DNA from 3 places in the Synechocystis sp. LEGE 06083 genome. Region 2 is predicted to be linked to each of the others. Evidence: predicted binding sites of a transcription regulator. Region 2 holds the regulator's gene; each other region holds the start of a gene.
The links. Region 2 encodes NtcA, which controls nitrogen genes in cyanobacteria. Its sites were predicted from a motif close to GTANCNNNNGNTAC; they were not measured.

Region 1 (3,366 bases), on a different contig from region 2:
AGCAGTGGCTAAGGAAACCCCCAAAATGGCATTGGCCCCCAATTCTTTTTTATTGTCCGTTCCATCCCGGTCAATCATGGCCTGATCCACCGCCATTTGATCGAAGGCATCCAGACCTTCCACCACCGGGGCAATTTTTTCCGTCACGTTCCGTACTGCTTTTTCCACCCCTTTCCCGTCATAGCGCTTGGGGTCTCCGTCCCGCAATTCATGGGCTTCAAAACTGCCTGTGGAAGCACCACTGGGCACCTGGGCAATGCCGTGGGCCCCACTTTCCAGCCGGACTTCCGCTTCGATGGTGGGGCGACCCCTGGAGTCTAAAATTTCCCGGGCGGCGATTTCTTCAATGGTGGCGGGGACTTTACTTAACATCGGTGTGTAATGCTCCAAACACAGTTGACAGCCATAATTATAGGGGTATCCCCTTCCCCTCTCCGGTATTTCTGCCCTGGATACTAAGGGAAAGTTGTGGCCCTGTGACCTACGCTGGCAAAAGTTATAGGCCCAACTCACTCATTTGATCCAAAGCTTCTAGGTAACCAAGGCGATCGCCACGGTTGAGGTAAGCCTGGGCAGAAAACAGCAGATCTTGACGGGAATTGTCTAGTTGTCCGGCTTGGAAGTGGGCCAAACCCCGGTTATAAATGGCGTTGATGTAGTCCGGCCTGAGCACCAGCACCCGGTTGTAGTCGGCGATCGCCTGGCCGTATTGTCCCAGTTGGAAATAACTATTGGCCCGGTTGTAGTAGGCCTTATAGCGGTTCGGATCGTAGGTGATGGCCTGGGTAAAATCCTGGATAGCTGTGTGGTGGTCCTGCTGTTGGCTATAAAGATTACCCCGGTTGATGTAGGGGGGAATGTAATAACGGTCTAGGGCAATACTGCGGCCATAGTCGGCGATCGCCTGGTCCACATTGCCGAGCCTCTCCCAAGCCAAACCACGGTTATAGTGGGTTTCCGGCGAGTCTGGACTCAGCTTCAGCACGGCCGAGAATAACTCCACTGCTTCAGCGTAATTGCCCGCTTCCCCAGCCTTGACCCCCCGGGCAAAAATGGCATCAGGTGTCATAGCCGATTCCAGCACCACTACTTCCTGGGTTGCTCCGGTCTGACCTAGGGCCATATTCATACCCACGGCGATCGCCAGGGCCAAAGGAATATTGACCAATGCGCCAGCCAAGGACGACAGAAAACTTCTTCCGCTTAAACCAGGGCAAAAGTAATTGCTTAAATCAGCTTTCATTTGGGACTAGCGAGATTATGCTAGAAGGTATTACAACATACACAGCCGGTAAATGAATAAAGGGAAAATGGACCGGAAACTGTGCCGAAGATATCAAAGATAGCAAAAGTGATCAAGCAAAGCTATGGAATTTACTTTTTTACTGCCACTAACTATTGGCTTAATGGTTGGATATAAAGCCTGGGGCTCCCGCCATGATATTGCCCATCTAGCAGTGATTTTTGCCGTTGCCAACCTACTGGCAAGTTTACTCTTAGCGCCCTGGGAAGTCAAAGTTGTTTTGCTAATACTAACGGCTATAGTCGTTGGCCCTTTATGGCAAAGCTTTGAGAATAAAAATACTCTTGCAAATACTCAAACTATTGACAGTAAAGAGACAGAGCTTCATTATCGTGGCATTAGCTACGAATCTTCAAAATCAGCAGCTCCCATCGAAAAAACTGAGAAAATCAGTAAATGTTACCGGGGCATCGACTATGAATCTTCTGAAACATGTACTCCCCAAAATAATGAGGTAAAGGGAAAAGTAATTAAATATCGCGGCGTTGATATAGGAACTAAAAAACAAGACTAATCACCTTTTTGAGCAATAGCTACAATCCTTGAAAAAAGAAACCCATTGCCCCTGGCGATCGCCGTTCGACCTGCCGAGACAATGGGGTTATCTGTTTGTAAAATAGTTCAGCCCAAAGGCGATCGGAATCTAAACCTGAGCAGGCACATCTTTGGCAATTAACTTATCCCAGCCCAATTCCCCTAGTTGGGAGTTACGCCGTAGGGGACGGGTAGCTAATTCCAAAATATCCCGAGCATTGGTAAAGCCATGGATTTGGGCAAAGGTAAATTCCACCGACCATTTAGTATTGATTCCCTGGGCTTCCAAAGGATTAGCATGGGCCATGCCGGTGATCACTAAATCTGGTTGCAGGGCTTTAATCCGTTGAATTTGATTGTAGTTATCAGGTTTTTCCACAATGTTTGGCAAGGGAACCCCCATGTCAGCACAGGTTTTTTCCAGTAGAGCTAATTCCGCCGCTTGATAACGTTTATCCATATAGGGAATGCCAATTTCAGGGCAGGTCATGCCACAACGAATCAGGAAACGGGCCAGGGAAACTTCCAGCAGATTGTCCCCCATAAAAAATACCGATTTACCCCGAATTAACTTAATGTAATCCTCCAAACTTTCCCAAATTTGGGCTTCCCGTTCCTCTAATCCTTGGGGTTCAATGCCCAACACAGAGCAAATTTTTTCAATCCAGGCCCTGGTGCCATCGGGACCAATGGGAAATGGAGCACCAATTAATTTACATTTACGGCGACGCATCAATGTGGTGGCGGTACGGCTGAGGAAAGGATTGACCCCGGCCACATAGTAACCTTCGTCAATTACAGGTAATTCCGTATAACGTTTGGCGGGTAACCAACCAGATACTTTAACTCCCTGTTTTTTCAACTCTAACGTTAAATTAGTCACCACTGGATCGGGCAAAGAACCAAACAAAACTAACGGCTGATGATCCACATATTCCGACTCAACTTTTTCCGCATCAGCTTTGCGACCAAAGGTTAACAACTTTTGAATGGCATTACGTTCTTCCTTGTCTTCCCCTTGCACTTGAGCAGAGGTGGGACATTTGTGGGCCATGGAAGCCAGCACTGTATCTTCCCCTTGGGTAAAAGCATAATCCAAGCCATTAGCCCGGGCAGTGACGATGGGAATACCAATTTCTGCTTCTAATTGGGGCGCCAAACCTTCGAGATCCATTTTGATAATTTCGGTGGTGCAAGTGCCAATCCAGACAATCACACTGGGGTTACGATCCCGCTTAATTTGCAGACAAAGCCGTTTCAGTTCTTCATAATCTTTTAACTGGGCAGAAATATCCCCTTCTTCCAACTCTGCCATGGCATAACGGGGTTCGGCAAAAATCATTACCCCCATGGCATTTTGTAGAAAATATCCACAGGTTTTAGTACCGATAACGAGAAAAAAGCTATCTTCAATTTTTTGATAGAGCCAAGACACACAACTGATGGGACAAAAGGTGTGGTAATTGCCGGTTTCACAGTCAAAATTTAAAGCGGAAGGGGCTTGTTGGGCAACGGTCATAATTAGGTTC
Region 2 (10,547 bases):
GATTGCTCTGTTGACTAGCTAGCCGTGCCGCCGCCGCCACCGGATTAAGCAACCACTGACCCCAGTACCACGCCTGCCAAATTTTTTTCAGGGATGGTTCTAGCTTTTGATAGACCTCATAGGATTGATATACTTGGGACAAGGAAACTTGATTGAGGGTGGGGGAAAGGTTAGCGACCCAGCGGTCCATATCATCCACCGTACCCCGGATCAAACCATAGGCATCCGGCACATAAATATTTAGTAAAGGGTATTTCACTTCCGGGTAATAGCTCTGGGCCACCGCTGTCACCACTTGTTGACATCTCTGCCAAAACAATGGCCAATCCTGCCACACTGGCACATCTTGGCGGGAAGCCTGCAGTATCTCGTTTAGCGCTTCCTCGATTTTCTCCACGTTAACGTCCGCCGTGGGTTCCCCCAGGGAAACGGTGGGAAAAGATACCTGCCCATTGGGGGCTGCTAGGGGGGCTGTCCACCGCACCAGCAACCACCGCCAACCAAGGAAAATTAACACTACCACCGCCCAAACCCAGTTCAAGTGCCAAGCATTAATTTGCCAACTGGCCGCCACCAACAAAAAGGTGATTACCCCCGCAATGGGTAACACTAAAATCACTCCCTGCCAGGGGCGGAGACGGAAATTGGCGATCGCCATGGGGGCTCTCAACAAAAAAACATTGTCCCCATGGTATGGGCCCAGGGGCAAAGTTTCAACAGGGATACCGTGATAGAATGAAAGGTTGGATTCCGCCTGCCTGGAAAGCTGATTTACGACCTTACTCCAACCAGGATTTGTCTCTAGATATACTTGCAAACCAACTTTTTTACTTCTTCAACCATGGCTGACGATATTCGCATTTTGATGTGCCCCCCCGACCACTACGACGTGGACTACGTAATTAATCCTTGGATGGAGGGCAATATCCACAAATCCTCCCAGGAGCGGGCCGTAGAGCAATGGAAAAAACTACACCAGACCATCAAAGAATGCGCCATTGTGGACTTGGTGAAGCCGGCAAAGGGTTGGCCTGATATGGTCTTCACCGCCAATGCGGGGCTGGTATTGGGAGAAAATGTGGTGCTCAGTCGCTTCTACCACAAAGAACGCCAAGGGGAAGAACCCTATTTCAAAGCTTGGTTTGAAGAAAATGGTTTCACTGTTTACGAACTGCCCCAGGATTTGCCCTTTGAAGGGGCCGGGGACGCCCTGTTTGACCGGGAAGGTCGTTGGTTGTGGGCGGGTTATGGTTTCCGCTCCGAACTAGATTCCCATCCCTACATTGCCAAATGGCTGGATACGGAAGTAGTTTCCCTGCGGTTAATTGACGAGCGTTTTTACCACCTTGATACCTGTTTTTGCCCCCTGAGTGGTGGTTATTTACTCTATTATCCCCCTGCCTTTGACGCCTACTCCAACCGGGTAATTGAGATGCGCATTCCCCCGGAAAAACGGATCATTGTCGAGGAGTTAGATGCGGTTAATTTTGCTTGCAATGCGGTCAATGTTAACGACATCATCATCATGAATTTGGTCAGTCGAACCCTGAAGGATAAGTTGGCTGAGGCCGGCTTTACGGTGCGGGAAACTCCCCTGACGGAATTTTTAAAAGCGGGGGGAGCAGCCAAATGTCTGACCCTACGGGTAACGGAGCCTATTCTGGAAGATGTCCATGCCACCGTTTCCATTGAAAGTCGGGTGATTCGCATGGAGGGCCATTTACTTGATGCCGGCATCCTCAACCAAGCCCTGGATTTGGTGGTGGAAAACAGCGGTAGTTTCCGGGTGTTGAACTTCAATTTGGGGGTAGAGCGCAACAGTACCTCCAGCGCGGAAGTCAGGGTTTCAGCCCCCTCCCACCAGATTATGGAAGAGATCATGACCGAACTGATTGATCTCGGCGCAGTGCCGCCTCCCCAGGAACTCTGTGATATCAACACCGAAACGGTAATCCAAGCAGGGGTAGCTCCAGATGATTTTTATGTCAGCACCATTTATCCCACGGAGGTGCGGGTTAATTGCGAATGGGTCCAGGTGACAGGACAACGGATGGATGCGGCCATTGTCGTCACTAGCAATCCTCCTTCGGCCCGCTGTGTACTCCTCCGGGATCTCCAGGTCGGCGATCGGGTCATGGTAGGAGTTGAAGGCATTCGTACCATCAAAAAAGTCGAATCCCATGACGGCGGAGCCCGCAAAGAAAATAAAGAGTTTGCCTTCATGGCGGCGGGGGTTTCCAGCGAGCGTCGGGTGGAACTTTTGGTAGAACAAATTGCCTGGGAAATGCGCCAAATCCGGGACCAGGGAGGCAAAATTGTCGTCACTGCAGGGCCTGTGGTGATCCACACCGGCGGCGCCCAACACCTTTCCCATCTGGTGCGGGAGGGCTATGTCCATGCTCTGCTGGGGGGCAATGCGATCGCCGTCCATGACATTGAGCAGGCCACCATGGGTACCTCCCTCGGAGTCGATATGCAACGGGGCATCCCAGTGCGGGGGGGACACCGTCACCATCTGAAAATTATTAACACTGTGCGGCGCTATGGTGGTATCCACGAAGCGGTGGAAGCTGGATTTATTAGCAAAGGGGTCATGTACGAATGCGTGAAAAATAACGTCCCCTATTGCCTAGCCGGTTCCATTCGGGATGATGGCCCCCTGCCCGATACAGAAATGGACCTAGTCCAAGCCCAGGGTTGTTACAGCGAGTTAATTCAAGGGGCAGATATGATCCTGATGCTGTCCAGCATGTTGCACTCCATTGGAGTAGGTAATATGACTCCTTCCGGGGTAAAAATGGTCTGTGTGGACATCAACCCCGCTGTGGTAACCAAGCTCAGTGACCGGGGCTCGGTGGAATCCGTCGGAGTGGTCACCGATGTGGGTTTATTCCTCAGTCTTTTGGTACGGCAACTGCAACAACTCACCAGACCCTACAGTCTGAACGAAACCTTTTAACTTTTGTCCTAGTTTTTGGCCCTGGGGTGTTACCTGTGGGGCCAGGGCTAGTAAATTGGAAATATCAAGAAGTAGGTAAAAAAGTTTTAAGGGATGGGGTCAAACCTTCCCCGTCTCCGAGGAACTATATTATACTTTTAGCGTCGGGGTCTGGATTTTGGCCCCAGCTAAAAATTGATTTTCGTGATTCACAAGCGAGGTTATCGTGTTAAACAAATCTGTTCAAACCCTCTCTGGAGTTTTGCTTGCTGCTGCTGCCCTAGGTTTTGCTGCCCCCGCCCAAGCTGAGCCTTTTCAAACCAAGGGTAACATTTTATTGAGCCAACTTCCTGGCCATGACATGTATGCCCCCATCAACGAGCAAATGAGCTTCGATGGGCTGGCGATCGGTCGGGTACGGGGCAAGGTTGGTAGTATCATCCAAGTTGAACTGTTACCCTATGGTGACTTCCCTGGTTACATTGAAGTGAGCGACAACAGCCGCATCTACCACTGGGACGGCGCCGGTGCTGCTGAACCCGGTGATGACGTTTTGCTCCAGCCCGTGTTCGATGACAATGGTAACTACATCCGCACCGATTTCTATTCTGCGGCTCACCCCACCTGGTTGACCCGTTTGGATCTCAAGGAAGTTCAAGAAGTCACCATTTCCGAAATTAACTTCCAATCCTCCGAACCTGTTGGTTTGCCCCCCGTGACCCGGTCCGCCCCTGCCGCCGTAGCCCCCGCTCCGGCTCCCATGCCCGTCCGTGGTCTTTGGTAAGCCGTCTGGTTACGCGATGATCTTATTTTACCGGCTTCTTTAATAGCTGGACTTAGTGTCTATATTCTCCTAAGCGTTGTGTTCACAGCGCTTTTTTAGCGATCGCCATTTATCCGCAAGCAACTAAAGTTCCCGTCGTCCCTCCAGGGCCCGAGCCAGGGTAACCTCATCGGCATATTCCAAATCTCCCCCCATGGGTAAACCAAAGGCAATGCGGGTAACTTTGGTAAAAGGTTGCAGTAATTTACCCAGATACAAAGTGGTGGTTTCCCCTTCCACGCTGGGACTAATGGCTAAAATCACCTCGGTAATTTCCGGCTGACTAACCCGATGCAATAGGGGCTGAATGGTCAACTGCTCCGGGCCAATGCCGTCCATGGGGGAAATTACCCCGCCCAAGACATGGTACTTGCCCCGAAATTCCCTGGTTTTTTCCAAGGCAATTACATCCCTGGGATCACTGACCACACAGATAACACTGTTATCCCGTTGGGGATGGCGACAAATATCACAGACGGGCTCAGCGGATAAATGGAAGCAGACCTGGCACTGCCCCACCCGTTTTTTAGCGTCGAGGAGGGCTTGGGCTAAGTTTTCTACCTCCGCATCGGGGCGCTTGAGGAGATGTAGAGCAAGACGTTGGGCCGTTTTTGGTCCCACACTGGGGAGCCGTTGCAATTGTTCAATGAGACGGGCTAGGGGAGGAGTGTAAATGGCGCCAAGACCTCCTGGTGCGAGAGAAATTTTACTAATGGGGGCAAGTAAATAGCCGTAGAAACCAAGAGCTGATGGGCAATGGAATCGACGGCCATCTTCCACATATATTGTGCTACGCTATCGCCAATTATCGGCAAAACTTTCCGGGGTAATGTTTAATTCAGCGTAGATAGACCAACTGTTTGAACTTTATCCATTCCTTGTCCACCCGTATTTCCTATGCCTCAAACCAAAGCCCACCTGAGAGTGACTACCCATTCCTGGCCCGGAGGTTTTCTGGCTGGGGAAGTACGGGCAGGGAACTATGAATGGCAATTTCACTGGAATTTTCGGGGGGGCAAATTGCGAGTACAGCCTTCCCTTGGGCGATCGCTCATTTTTGAGCCCCTGGGACGTTTTTTAGAACGGAGTGATTATCAATTGGAGCCGGGGGGGGACTATGAATTCATTCTCCGCAGTCGGCTTTAGAGATTGTTTAAAAAGCCCCCTGGCCCTGAAGTTTTGGGGGCAACTGGAAAAAAATCCCCCAGAGTTGCGGTCGCCTTAGTGGGTAAGCTGAGACTTTGCCAACAGGCTCTAGGCTCGACTTTGTCTATTTAGGGCGCATAACAAAGTAGATGAGACCAGGTATGGAATAACCGGGCAGGAATTTTTACCACATGAGTCTTGTCTGAAGATGTCGGAAAAGTCTGGAATTGCCATAATCGCTTCCTGACCAAGGCTAAAGCATCCACTTGACAACATGGGCATGGCTTGAGCGTACTGGGTCTCTATAGATACCCCCAGCTGCAATCTGTTTTCCCCAGCAGCAGTCTATTCTACCGTCTAATCCCAACAGTAGCGTGCCAGTGGGGATAAACTCTGCCGGCCCCGTTGTTTATATCGTTAAACGCTCGTTGCTAGTCCCACATAACTGACTTAAAATTCTAAAATTTTAGAGGGGGTATTCCATAATTCAAGTTGTACTGATAGCATTGCCGACGGGATAGGGCATTTCTCCTTTTTTTTGAAATTGCCTACGCTGATATCGCCATTTTAGCTTCTCTTTTCTGATAGAAGAGCGATATCACAAAATTACTAAGGAGTTCTAATTGGGCCAAGACTTCCATCAGCATTTCCGTCATTGGACAAATATTCGCCATTTATGATCTTAGTCAAGATCGCAGTCTATTGTCCCAAGCAGATTAATACCGGTAAAACACCCCCTTAAAAATTGTCAGAAATAGTTTGGGTGGGGAACTCATTGGGGGGAGCAATTATGCCATTGGTGCGGCGGAACTGGTCAATCTCTTTGATTAAGGCTCCCTCAGATTTTTGGCTAATCAAATAAAACTTGAACTCCTGATCTTGGCTAAGGTAGGCTGCGTGGGCTGCACCATTCTCCACTAGGGGGCGGAAACTTTCATCCCGGGCTACATATAACTGGAAGAAAGGCACCATCACCGCAGAACCGTAGGCATGGAGCAAGTTAGGGTCGGGCAAGTTTAAGTTAACTGCTTCCACTGATTCCACTACGTTTTTGATGTTGGCATCAATTTTGGAGAAGTCCACATGAGCTTGCCCCTCCATCAGTGTTAGGTACTTGTCCCGGCTGGCTAGGCGAGGAAAAGAACGGGCCTGCTCCAACACAAAGGGGGTGGCGGGATCATAACTTCCCCCCAGCAGTAGCACAGGCACAGTTACCCGATGCAACCCTGATACGCCGAAGAGGGCACTATTGACCGGATTAGCCGCTAGCACCGCTACTACCCGGGGATCGCGAAAGTCGTAGTCAGACCTGGGCAGGGTCAAAGCATCGCACTGTAGTAGGAGAGCGGTATTCGGTACCCCTTGGCCAATGGTACACTCCGATTCTAAAAAGTCCCAATCAATGGTGGCTCCGGCCACGGCCAAAGCCCCATAACCACCAAAGGAGTGGCCACCCACCCCCACTTCCGTTAGGTTAAGGCGATCGCCAAATTCACTGGCATTACGGCGTTCCAACTCATCGATGACATAACTGATGTCCTTGGGTCGGTCAATAAATTCCGTGGGATAGTAACCTTGGCGAGAAGTGCGGTTGAGCAGAGCCTGGGCCTGGAGAATGTCACTACCGGGGTGTTGGGGCAGAGCCACTACAAAACCATAGGAAGCCATTTTTTCGGCGGCAACATCGAAATCTTCAGGGCGAGAGGCTAAACCATGGGAAAAAACTAAAACTGGAGTTTTACCCGGTTTCCAGCGTTGGGGACGGTACACATCCACATAAAAACGACGGTTACGACTTTGGTCAGTTAACCACCAGGTTTCCTTGGGAGCCACACCGTAGGGGCCCATTTCAGTGGGGTCAGGCAAGACGCTAAAGTCAATCTCCCCTTCTGAAGCGGCTTCAATTTCCGAGAGGGCAATCATTTTCTGGATAAAGTGTTGGGACGCATTGACTAACAGTTGGGCTGCCCTGGCCCTCTGTTCTACGACTTCCCCTTGGAAATGAATGTCGGTGGGATACTTCCTAATAAAATTGATCAGGCTTAATCCCCCCTCGGGATCCTGAGCAGCCTGGACGATCGCCGCCCGAATGCCATATTTGGAGTTAGCTCCCCAAGGCGCATTGAGAATAAACGCGGCCCGAGCTAAGGAATCTTCCCCCAGACTAGTGTTAAAAAAGTTGCTGAGCACCACGGGGTCTACCTCTGCCCGGAGCCCCATAATTTCCCTTAACTTGGTCAGTTTTTCTTCGGAGGCTCCCACTAGGTTGAATAAAAAGCTGAGATTGGAGTCCACAGTGCCATCCTGCACAAATCGTTCCAGGGATTCCACCCGCACTGTCAACTTAATGGGCCCGTAGGTAAAAAAGATATTTTCTGCGGTTTTGCCCGGCAATTGGACGGCGATCGCCGTGAGGGTTCCCAAACAAATGGACTGCAACCAACGACGGAGGTTTGAGGGGAAGGTGACCATGGAAGCCATATTAGGGTTAATAAAGGGCGGGAACAACCAAGTTGCTGGACTGGAGCAATAGGCAAGAAACCTGAGCTAATTCTAGGCAATTTTTTTGCCATTGCCCCTAACGTAAAGTTATTTTTTTCTTCGTTACCTTTTGTTACCTAAAATTCAACAGAGGCAATCTAGACTGGACCTTTTGTCACCGTTGCTCCGTCCACGGAATGGGGGATAATCTAGACGAGATCATTAGGGACCCTGACTATGCAAAAAGCCGACGAATTTGCCATCCACCTGTTTTTGGCCAATGGCCATCGGGAAGAAGTCCGCTTCATGACCATTCAAGATTTTCAAAAATGGTACAGCAACGAAGTTGTGCCCAAGCACGACTCCCAGGAATTTATCAGTGTGCCGATCAAAAATATTCAAGGTGAGTACATGGTGGTGCGACCTTCGGCGATCGTTGCCATCCGGGTGGAACCAATTTTCTTTGGCAGTGTGGAGCGCATGTAATCCATTGTGTATAATCTTGATACAGAATGGGGTTTTGCACTTCCCTTGATGCCCCCATTACCGTGAACGTGCATGGATCAGTCCCTAACCCAAGATCGTCCCCTAGCGGCAGTGTTTCGACGCTTAGGCAGTGAGTTGATGCCCCCGGTGGTGGAAACTTTTGATCGGAGTAAAACAATTTTTTTTCCTGGGGATCCGGCGGAACGGGTTTATTTTTTGCTCAAGGGAGCGGTTAAGTTATCTCGGGTCTACGAAGCAGGGGAAGAGATCACCGTCGCTCTGCTGAGGGAGAACAGTGTTTTTGGGGTATTATCGTTAGTTACAGGGCAACGTTCTGACCGTTTTTATCACGCAGTGGCTTTTACTCCGGTGGAGTTGCTGTCTGCCCCCATTGAACAGGTGGAACAGGCTCTCAAGGAGCATCCCGACCTCTCATTGTTAATGTTGCAGGGCCTTTCTTCCCGCATCCTCCAGACGGAAATGATGATTGAAACCCTAGCCCACCGGGACATGGGTTCTCGTTTGGTTAGCTTTTTGTTGATCCTCTGTAGAGATTTTGGTGTACCTGCCCCGGACGGCATTCGCATTGACCTCAAGTTATCCCACCAGGCGATCGCCGAAGCCATTGGTTCCACCAGGGTAACGGTGACCAGGCTCTTGGGGGATTTGCGGGAAGGCAATATGATCTCCATCACGAAAAAGAAAATTACCGTGCATAATCCCGTTGCTCTCAGTCAACAGTTTACCTAGCCACCCCCTATGACCAGTGCCTATATTCTGGTTCTTTCTGTCCTGGTCCTGGGCGGGATCATTGCTGCGCTGGGGGATCATTTAGGCAGTAAGGTGGGGAAAGCTCGCCTACGCTTGTTTACACTACGACCCCGACAAACGGCAGTGGTGTTGACGGTAATTACTGGTACCCTAATTTCCGCTTCCACCCTAGGTATTTTGTTCACTTTTAGTAAATCCCTGCGGGAAGGGGTATTTCAACTGGATGATATTTTGGGTCAGTTGAGGGTGGCCAAAGCAGAATTGGAGCAGGCTAGCCAAGCCAAAGAGGAGATTGAATCAGAATTGAGTGCAGTACGTCAGGAGCAAAAGCTAGTACAAGAGCGGAGTCGAGAGTTAGACCGTAATTACACCAGGGCATTGCAACTGTTGCGTCGGGTATCCCAGCAATCCCGAAATTTGCGCCAGGAAGTGACTAATCTGTCGGCGGAAAGGGCGGAGTTAAATCAACAAAAGGACTCCCTATTGGCGGAAGCCACGGAGCTCCAGAGTCAAGTGAAGTTGCGAGACCAGGAATTGTCCAAACGCCAGGAACGCATTGCTCAACAGGAGAAAGTCCTTGCCCGTCAGCAGGAACAGGTGAAGTCTTTGGAGCAGAGGTTTGCTTCTTTGGAAGCCCAGCGCCAACAACTACAGGCGGAAATCAATCAACGGGACACCAAAATTGATCAACTCGACCAGGCGATCGCCGCTAAAGATAATGACATCCAGGTGCGGGAAGAAAAATTACAGGGGCTAGAAACGGAACTCAGTTTTCTGCAAAGGGAAGTGGAAGAACTAGAGCGTTATTACCAAGATTACCAAGAATTACGGGGGCAACAAATTGCCATTCTGCGAGGTCAGTTATTGGCCTTTGGTGGACTAAAGGTGGTAAGCACCGAAGCTGTCAGTGCTGCGGTGGATCAATTATTACGTCAGGCCAATCGCACCGCTCTGCAATTGGTCAAAACCCCCAATATGCCAGTGCCCGATGAACCCATTGTCCGGGTGACCACTGCCCAGGTGGATAGCATTAAAAACCAACTGCAACCAGGGCAGGAATATGTTATCCGGGTACTATCGGCGGGGAATTATGTGCAGGAAGAAAGGGAAATTCGCGTCTTTTTCGACGTGGTGCCTAACCGTCAAGTTTTCCGAGAATCTGAAACCATTGCCACCATTTCCCTCGAATCCTCTGACTTTAGCGAAGTTGATGTCCAAAAACGGATTGATTATCTCCTCGCTGCCGCCCAATTCCGAGCCCGTCGGGAAGGCATTCTGGGACCCATTCAGGTGGAAGATGGACGCATTAAAACCCTAATTGATTTTATTGAACAACTCCGTCGCCAATCTGATAATCCCCCCAATGAGGTGCGGGCGATCGCCGCCGAGAATACGTCGGTGGTGGGACCGCTAAAAATCAGGATTATTGCCTTGAGGGGCAATGAAATTGTCTTTGAAAACTGATGGGCAAACCTGGACACCATCCCCTTGCGATCAAGAGCCGGACTAGCTACCAGAGGGTATTTTTCGGGTCAATCTGACGGTCATCCATGGAGGGGGTTCTGATCGGTGGCGGTGGTGGCGGCGGAACCGCTCTTCGTTCAGTAACACCTGGTGGCGGCGGGGCTTGGGCGGTAGTTAACTTTAAAAAAGCTTGGCGTAGGAGGGGCAGACAATTGTCCCAAGTGACTTCTTTGTTCACTGGCTCCAACAGATGGTAACGCTTGAGTAACTCTTGAATTTGCCCCAGGGTGCTTTCCGCGCCGCGATAGTTCACCTCAATTTCCGAAACAATTGGTTCTGAATTACGCAAGGGGTCCCTTTCCACTGCGGCGATCGCCCGACGAACAGCGGAAGTCAGCTCACTGCGATACTGGCGTCCCGCCACCCGCCTTTGTTCCT
Region 3 (3,366 bases), on a different contig from region 2:
TAGCTACCGGGGGATTACCATAATGGCCGAGGTGGATATGGTCGCCCCAGTAATATTCCAAAATGCCGTCCTCCGTCCATTGGTCATAGGCGTTGGCCACGGAATCGGATGATTGATAGCCCCGGGCGGTGAATAAATATAATCCGGCGGCGATCGCCAGGGAGAGGGAAAAGAGGCCAGCGGGCAGAAGCAAAGACTCGGGCATGGAATAGTTAAAACAGCAGGGAAAGTTAAGTATTAATCTTGTTTAGGTTAACAAAGTTGGGCAGGGCCATGAATCGCTTCCAATCCATCCTTGGCCAAGACCAAGCCATTGCCTTACTACACCAGGCGATCGCCCAGGAGCGCATTGCCCCGGCCTATTTGTTGGTGGGCCCCGATGGGGTAGGCAAAAGTCTAGCTGCTAAGGCCTTTGGGGAAACCTTATTAATGGGATGGGAAGCTCAACCCAATCGCCAGGAACGTTTTTTTGCGGGCAATCACCCTGACCTCCTGAAAATAGAGCCAACTTTTCAACATCAGGGCAAACTATTAACCGCCCCCGAAGCCGAGCAAGCTGGGCTCAAACGACGGGCCGCTCCCCTGATCAGGGTCGAACAAATTCGAGAAATTAACCGTTTCCTCAGCCGTCCTCCCTTGGAAGCGGACAGAGCCGTCATCCTGATCGAAGAAGCCCAAGCCATGAATGAAGGGGCGGCCAATGCTTTACTAAAAACCTTGGAGGAGCCGGGGCGGGCCACTTTGATCCTGCTGGCCCCCAGCGTCGATGTCCTCCTACCCACCATTGTTTCCCGTTGCCAGCGCATTCCCTTTTATCGTTTGGGGGAAGATGACATGGCCAAAATTTTGCAAAGGCTAGGCCGTCAGGAAATCCTTAATCACCCTGAACTGTTGGCGATCGCCCAGGGCAGTCCTGGCATTTTGTTTGAAGCTTGGGAACAGATGCAGAGTATCCCCGCTGAACTGCGGCAAAAGTTAATTCAGCCCCCCGCCGATCCCCTGGCAGCCTTTGATTTAGCCAAACTGGTGGACAATAACCTCGACAATGGTGCCCAACTTTGGTTGGTAGACTATCTGCAATACCATTACTGGCAGAGCTACGGCCAACGGCAATGGCTAGAAATTTTGGAGAAAGCCCGTCGGTATCTGGCCGCCTACGTCCAACCCCGCCTCGTGTGGGAAGCGACTTTTCTGGCCCTCCATCGTCTGTCATCTTCCGGCGATCATCGCCAATAATCAAGATTGTTCCCTTTGAACGGTTCCAATGCCAAACCTCCCTGACAATGGGAGCAAAACGGGCCAAAAATACGTTTAGTCCGGGAAAGACGGTATCCTATGCTACATAATTGTTTCTTAACCTGCTCGTAGTATGGGGTCTTATTTGTTTCCGGCGAACCTACTCTCGGAAATACCTTCCCTTGTTGACCTAAATAAACTGCGGATAAAAACTTTTTAAGAGCACTGTTTCCGCCCAATTAACTCCTCTCCACCAGCCAACAAGCATATTTAGAATCCTTACGAGGTAATAATTTTTCGCGTATGACTAACCCTTTTGGAAGACGTAAATTTTTGCTGTATGGATCAGCAACCCTAGGCGCCAGTCTATTGCTCAAAGCCTGTGGTGGTGGGACAGAACCGACCACTGAACCCACCGGCACCCCCACCGAAGGAACGGCCCCCACCGGGGAACCAGTCAAAGTTGGTTTACTCCACTCCCTCAGTGGCACCATGGCCATCAGTGAAACCACCGTAGTGGAAGCGGCGGAACTGGCGATCGAGGAAATTAATGCGGCCGGTGGAGTTTTGGGTAGGCCCATTGAAGCCATCAAAGAAGATGGTGCTTCCGATTGGCCCACCTTTGCGGAAAAAGCAGCGAAGTTGATTGACCAAGACAAGGTAGTTAACGTCTTTGGTTGTTGGACTTCTGCTAGCCGTAAAGCGGTACTGCCCGTATTTGAAGCTAAAAACCACATGCTTTGGTACCCGGTACAGTACGAAGGTCAGGAATGTTCGAAAAACATTTTCTACACCGGTGCTGCCCCCAACCAACAAATTGAACCGGCAGTGGATTGGCTGTTGGAAAACAAAGGGAATAAGTTCTTCCTGGTGGGTTCCGATTACGTTTTCCCCCGCACTGCTAACACCATCATTAAAGAGCAGTTAAAGGCCAAAGGTGGCGAAACCCTTGGGGAAGATTACCTGCCCCTAGGCAACACCGAAGTTACCCCCATCATCACCAAAATCCGAGAAGCTCTGCCCGATGGTGGCGTAATTTTCAACACCCTCAATGGGGACAGTAACGTTGCCTTCTTCAAACAGATCCAAGCCGCTGGTTTGACCCCCGACAAATATCCGGTTATGTCCGTGAGTGTGGCGGAAGAGGAAGTACGGCAAATTGGTAAGGAGTATCTGCTCGGTCAGTATGCTTCTTGGAACTACTTCCAAAGCGTGGATACCCCCGCTAACCAGAAGTTTGTAGCGGCCTTTAAAGCCAAGTATGGCGAAGACAGGGTGACCAATGACCCCATGGAAGCGGCCTATATTTCCGTTTACCTCTGGAAAGCAGCGGTGGAAGCGGCCGGCGATGTAGGGGAAACCCCCGAAGGGCTAGAAAAAGTCCGGGCGGCGGCGATCGGTCAAACCTTTGATGCCCCGGAAGGCATGGTGACCATGCAACCCAACCACCACATTTCCAAAACTGTCCGCATTGGGGAAGTCAATGACGAAGGTCAGTTCACCATTGTTTGGTCTAGTGAAGGCCCAGTTGATCCCATCCCCTGGAACCAGTTCGTACCGGAAACCAAGGGTTTCACCTGTGATTGGACCCGCACCGATGTGGAAAACCCCGGTAAGTTCAAAGCCAGCTAAGGTAGCATCGTTTTTAACCGAGTAAATAGCTATAACACTGCTCACTGTTTGATGGTTTGAGTTATTAGGGCCATTGGCTACATTGATTTCCCCCTGACGGGATTTGAATGGGTCAGTGGCTTTTTCTTGCTCCATTGAGGGTGATTAGGTCAAGATAGGCCCTACGTTTATTCTCCTTGGCACCCATGGCTAAAGCCCGGACAAAGTTTGTTTGCTCTGCCTGTGGAGCCGACCATGCCCAATGGTTTGGCCGTTGTCCTAAATGCCATGAGTACGGCACTCTCCAGGAAGAGGTGGTCAATGCCGTTTCTAGCGGTACCAATCGCCGCAGTTTAGGGGCGCAAAAATCCAGTTCTGCCAGGGTCAAAATAGGTCAACCCCAGGCGGCTTTAACGTTTTCTCAAATTCACCAGGAAAATCAAGGGCGTTTTCCCTCTGGCTATGGTGAGTTAGACCGGGTTTTGGGGGGAGGCATTGTGCCTGGGGCGTTAATTTTAA

Region 1: a site for NtcA is predicted at 1,271-1,284, ahead of IQ219_RS06840 (DUF4278 domain-containing protein). Genes of this name have one in related genera too.
Region 3: a site for NtcA is predicted at 1,329-1,342, ahead of urtA (urea ABC transporter substrate-binding protein). Genes of this name have one in related genera too.

The regions. Positions count from the first base shown of each region.
Region 1 is NZ_JADEWJ010000061.1:11,447-14,812, forward strand. It holds gene eno (phosphopyruvate hydratase) at 1-372, opposite strand, end outside; gene IQ219_RS06835 (tetratricopeptide repeat protein) at 497-1,243, opposite strand; gene IQ219_RS06840 (DUF4278 domain-containing protein) at 1,368-1,817, shown strand; gene bchN (ferredoxin:protochlorophyllide reductase (ATP-dependent) subunit N) at 1,947-3,356, opposite strand.
Region 2 is NZ_JADEWJ010000054.1:691-11,237, reverse strand. It holds gene IQ219_RS06305 (GTPase family protein) at 1-658, opposite strand, end outside; gene IQ219_RS06300 (TIGR00300 family protein) at 842-2,959, shown strand; gene IQ219_RS06295 (hypothetical protein) at 3,201-3,722, shown strand; partial or broken gene recR (recombination mediator RecR) at 3,846-4,543, opposite strand; gene IQ219_RS06285 (DUF3146 family protein) at 4,659-4,907, shown strand; gene IQ219_RS06280 (alpha/beta hydrolase) at 5,646-7,379, opposite strand; gene IQ219_RS06275 (hypothetical protein) at 7,626-7,874, shown strand; gene ntcA (global nitrogen regulator NtcA) at 7,947-8,624, shown strand; gene IQ219_RS06265 (DUF3084 domain-containing protein) at 8,634-10,109, shown strand; gene IQ219_RS06260 (late competence development ComFB family protein) at 10,156-10,547, opposite strand, start outside.
Region 3 is NZ_JADEWJ010000024.1:4,093-7,458, reverse strand. It holds gene IQ219_RS03310 (methyltransferase domain-containing protein) at 1-205, opposite strand, end outside; gene IQ219_RS03305 (DNA polymerase III subunit delta') at 274-1,236, shown strand; gene urtA (urea ABC transporter substrate-binding protein) at 1,540-2,868, shown strand; gene radA (DNA repair protein RadA) at 3,054-3,366, shown strand, end outside.